2 regions of the Protofrankia sp. CiP1_Cm_nod3 genome follow, and region 2 is predicted to be linked to the other one. Evidence: predicted binding sites of a transcription regulator. Region 2 holds the regulator's gene; the other holds the start of a gene.
What was found. Region 2 encodes LexA, which represses DNA repair genes until DNA is damaged. Its sites were predicted from a motif close to CGAACNNNNGTTCG; they were not measured.
Positions count from the first base shown of each region.

Region 1: a site for LexA is predicted at 1,026-1,039, ahead of dnaB (replicative DNA helicase). Genes of this name have one in related genera too.

Region 1 covers NZ_CEVIVD010000041.1:24,741-26,936, forward strand. Annotated here, with positions in the region: gene dnaB (replicative DNA helicase) at 1-900, opposite strand, end outside; gene rplI (50S ribosomal protein L9) at 1,538-1,984, opposite strand; gene rpsR (30S ribosomal protein S18) at 1,996-2,196, opposite strand, start outside.
Region 2 covers NZ_CEVIVD010000004.1:69,943-72,138, forward strand. Annotated here, with positions in the region: gene miaA (tRNA (adenosine(37)-N6)-dimethylallyltransferase MiaA) at 1-557, opposite strand, end outside; gene lexA (transcriptional repressor LexA) at 575-1,324, opposite strand; gene AC5LUJ_RS02315 (LysM peptidoglycan-binding domain-containing protein) at 1,610-1,912, shown strand; gene nrdR (transcriptional regulator NrdR) at 2,090-2,196, shown strand, end outside.

The DNA.
Region 1 (2,196 bases), on a different contig from region 2:
GGGCGCGTCGGCGACCTCGCCCATCCGGCGGGCCAGGCGGGCCCAGTCGTCATCGGTGAGCCGGCCGGTGCGGATGTTCTGCAGGGACACCCGCGCCTCCGCCGACAGCAGCCGCATGGTGATCTCCATCCGGCTCATCTCCAGCGAGAAGATCACGGACGTCATGCCGTTACGGATCGACGCGGACCGGGCGAGGTCCAGCCCGAGTGTGCTCTTGCCGACGGCGGGCCTGGCCGCAATGATCCACAGTTGGCCGCCGTGGAGACCGTTGGTCAGCTCGTCGAGATCGTTGAAGCCGGTGGGGACGCCGGTCAGCGCGCCGTCGTGCCCCGCGATCGCCTCGATCTCCTCCAGCGCGGGGTTGAGCAGGTCGCCGAGGGGCGCGTAGTCCTCACTCGAGCGGCGTTCGGTGACCTCGTAGACGGCGGCCTGCGCGCGGTCGACCACCTCGTCCACGTCCTGGGCGGGGCCGTAGGCGAGCTGGACGATGCGGGTGCCCGCCTCGGCGAGACGGCGCAGAACAGCCTTCTCCGCGACGATGCGGGCGTAGTAGCCGGCGTTCGCCGCGGTCGGGACGCTGGAGATGAGGGTGTGCAGGTAGCCCGGCCCGCCGACGCGCTCGAGCAGGTCCCGTCGGGCGAGCTCGGCGGCGACGCTGATCACGTCAGCCGGCTCGCCACGGCCGTAGAGATCGCCGATGACGCCGTAGACCGTGCTGTGCGCGGGGCGGTAGAAGTCGCTCGCGGAGAGCACCTCGACGACGTCGGCGATCGCGTCCTTCGACAGCATCATGCCGCCCAGCGCGCTCTGCTCGGCGGCCAGATCATGCGGCGGCGTGCGGTCGAGCTCGACCGGCCCGCCGGAAGCGGCCCGGGCGCGGTCGACATCGGTCAGCGTCATGGCCGTGACCCCGTCATGATCGTGGCCCCCGTCATGCCTGCCCCTCTCCCGCGCGTCACAGTCCCGCGCAGTACGGTCCCGCGCAGTGCCGTCCCGCGCGGTACAGTTCCACACCACACCGTAGTCGAACATATGTTCGCCTACGGTGGTGGCCCCGTCAATCCTCGAGAGGTGTCTCGTCGAGCACTCCACCGGGCGTCGACTGTATGAGCGGGCCCGGCCGGCAGCCAAAAAGTTATCCACAGGCTCTGTGGATAACTTTGTGTACAACCCCGGAAAGGCTGGGGAAATCGCTGGGACAAGCCCGTCGGGGCTGTGGACAACCAGTCGGCGCCGGCGTCGACTGTGCTGCTATCAGCGCAGGAAGGGCGTCATCACCGTCCATCCCCTGTGGATGGAAGAAATTCGACGACGAATCGTACGCGGACCCCCGAACCGGCCTCCGCACGTCCAGCCGCCTGACGTCCAGCCGCCTGACGGTCAGCCGCCCAGGAAGCACAACAGGTGACCGCGACGCCGGCATCGGCCGGCCCAGCAGGAGCGTGCGCGCCCAAGGCAAAGGCCACGCGACAGAGATCATCGCGTGGCCTTTGCCCGTGCCCGCCCCGTCAGGGCGCCGGCCGCGGGCGGGCGGTCATCAGGCGGAGACGACGTCCAGCTTGACGGTCGCCACGACCTCCTGGTGCAGATGCACCGACACGGTGTGGGACCCGAGCGCCTTGATCGGCGAGGGCAGCTCGACCCGTCGACGGTCCAGGTCCGGGCCGCCGGCGGCGGCCACGGCCGCCACCACGTCCGCCGCTGTCACCGAACCGAACAGCCGGCCCTCCTTGCCCGCCCGGCTGACCAGCCGGATCGGCAGGGTAGCGAGCTGGCCGGCGATCTCCTTCGCCTGCCCGAGATCGCGTATCTCCCGGGCCGACCGGGCCCGACGGATCTGCTCGATCTGCTTCTCGGCGCCCCGGGTGGCCACGATCGCGTACCGGCGGGGAATGAGGTAGTTGCGCCCGTACCCCGCAGCGACCTGGACCGTGTCACCCGGGCTGCCGAGGCCGGGCACCTCATGGGTGAGGATGAGCTTCATCGTCATCCTCCTCAGCGGGCCGTCGAGGTGTAGGGCAGCAGGGCCATCTCCCGGCTGTTCTTCACCGCGATCGCGATGTCACGCTGGTGCTGGCTGCAGTTGCCGGTCACCCGCCGAGCGCGGATCTTGCCACGGTCGGAGATGAACTTCCGCAGCAGCGAGGTGTCCTTGTAGTCGATGTAGTCGGTCTTGTCCTTGCAGAACACGCAAAC
Region 2 (2,196 bases):
GGCAGGGAGGCGGTGAAGCCGCCGGTGAGCTCCACCACCTCCAGCGCGCGCACGATACGCCGGCCGTTGCCAGGCAGGATGGCCGCCGCCGCCGCCGGCGCCCGCGCGGCGAGATCGGCGTGCAGCGCGGCCGGGCCCCGCTCGGACAGCTCCCGCTCCAGCCGTCCCCGTACGGCCGGGTCGGTGCCGGGGAAGGCGAGGTCGTCGAGGACGGCCCGGACGTAGAGCCCGGAGCCGCCCACGAGCACCGGCGTGCGGCCGGCGGCCAGCAGGCCGTCGACGGCCTGCCGGGCCAGCGCCTGGTAGGACGCTACGTCGGCGGCGCGGGTGACCTCCCAGACATCGAGCAGGTGATGGGGGACACCACCGCGTTCCGCCGGCGGCACCTTGGCGGTGCCGATGTCCATCCCGCAGTAGAGCTGCATGGAGTCGGCGTTGACGATCTCACCGCCCAGCTCGGTGGCCAGCGCGATCGCCAGGTCGCTCTTGCCGGCCGCTGTCGGCCCGACGACAGCCACGACCCGGCCGGCGCGGTGCCGGTCGACACCTGTGCCCATGCTCACTCCCGGGAGGATCAGACCCGGCGAAGAACCGCGACGATCCGGCCGAGGATCGTCGCACTGTCACCCGGAATGTCAGCATAGGCCGGATTCTGCGGCTCGAGCCAGACGTGGCCGTCACGACGGCGCAGCGTCTTGACCGTCGCCTCGCCGTCGATCATCGCGGCGACGATCTCGCCGCTGTCCGCGACCGGCTGCTGGCGGACGACCACCCAGTCGCCGTCGCAGATCGCGGCGTTGACCATGGAGTCCCCGACGACCCGCAGGGTGAACAGGGTGCCCTCCCCCACGATCTCGCGGGGGAGCGGGAAGACCTCCTCGACCGCCTGCTCGGCGAGGATCGGCCCACCCGCGGCGATGCGGCCGAGGACCGGCACATAGGCCGCCTGTGCGGGGCCAGCCGCCGACGAGCCTGCCGCGAGCGTACCAACGGCGGGCGCCTGGCGTGGCACGGGGCGTACCGGTGCCTGCGCGGAGAGGACCTCCATGGCCCGCGGGCGGTGCGGGTCGCGGCGCAGGAAGCCCTTCTCCTCCAGCGTCTTGAGCTGGTGCGCGACGCTGGACGTGCTCGTGAGCCCCACCGCATCGCCGATTTCCCGCACGCTCGGCGGGTAGCCTCGGCGCTCGACGGCGTCGCGGATCACCTCAAGCACCCTGCGCTGGCGGGGGGTCAGGCCCGTGGCGTCCGCCGGCCCGTCCGGCAGGTCGCGCACGGAGCCGCGGGGTGGCCGGCCGCGGCGGGTGCGGTTGTCGTCGGTGGTCATCCCTGCCGTACTCCTTCGTTGTCGGTCATGGCAGACTTGCGCTCCCGGCATATCCGACGTTCTGCCGTGAACCGGAGCTGGCGGCCACGACCTGGATCTGACCTGAATCTGATCGCTACGACCGTAACCGCCGCGGCCGGATATCTCAAACGTCTGTTCGAGCGTGTCACGACGATTCCGTCGGGACCGTGCGGTACAAACTCGATCAGACGTTCGATCGAACGGATGTTCTTTGATCATGTTGTTGGAAGTGGTATGTGCTGGTGGAAGTTGGGGAGGTGGACGATGCGGGCGTCGGCTGAGCCTCCGCTGCGGCTGACCGGGCGGGGCCGGGTTGTCCTGATTGTCCTGGTCATGCTGGTGTCCTGCCTGGTGCTGTCCGTGGCCCGGGTGACGTCGTCGGCCGCGCCGACCGGGGACGACCGGCCGGTGCGCGTCCACGTGGTGCGTTCCGGGGAGACGCTGTGGGGCATCGCGCGCGCGCTGGCTCCCGACGGTGACACCCGGGTGGTCGTGGCCCGGCTGGCCGGCCTCAACCGGCTGGAGACGACCGATCTCGTCCCCGGTCAGATGCTCCGTCTGCCGTGACGGGCCTGCCATGACGGGCCTGTCATGACAGGTCCGCATGAAGGGTCTTCTGTGATGCATGTGTCATGAGGTTCCGCGGGTGGGCCAGCTTGCCAGCTCGTGGTGTCCGGTCCTAGTGTTGACCACAACATCTTGTAGTTACGTGGCTGTAAGTCGACAAGATCTTGGAGGTTGTGCGTGCGGTGTCCGTTCTGTCGGCACCCTGACAGCAAGGTTGTCGACAGCCGGGAGGCCGAGGAGGGCGCCGCGATCCGTCGCCGTCGGTCGTGCCCGTCCTGCGGCCG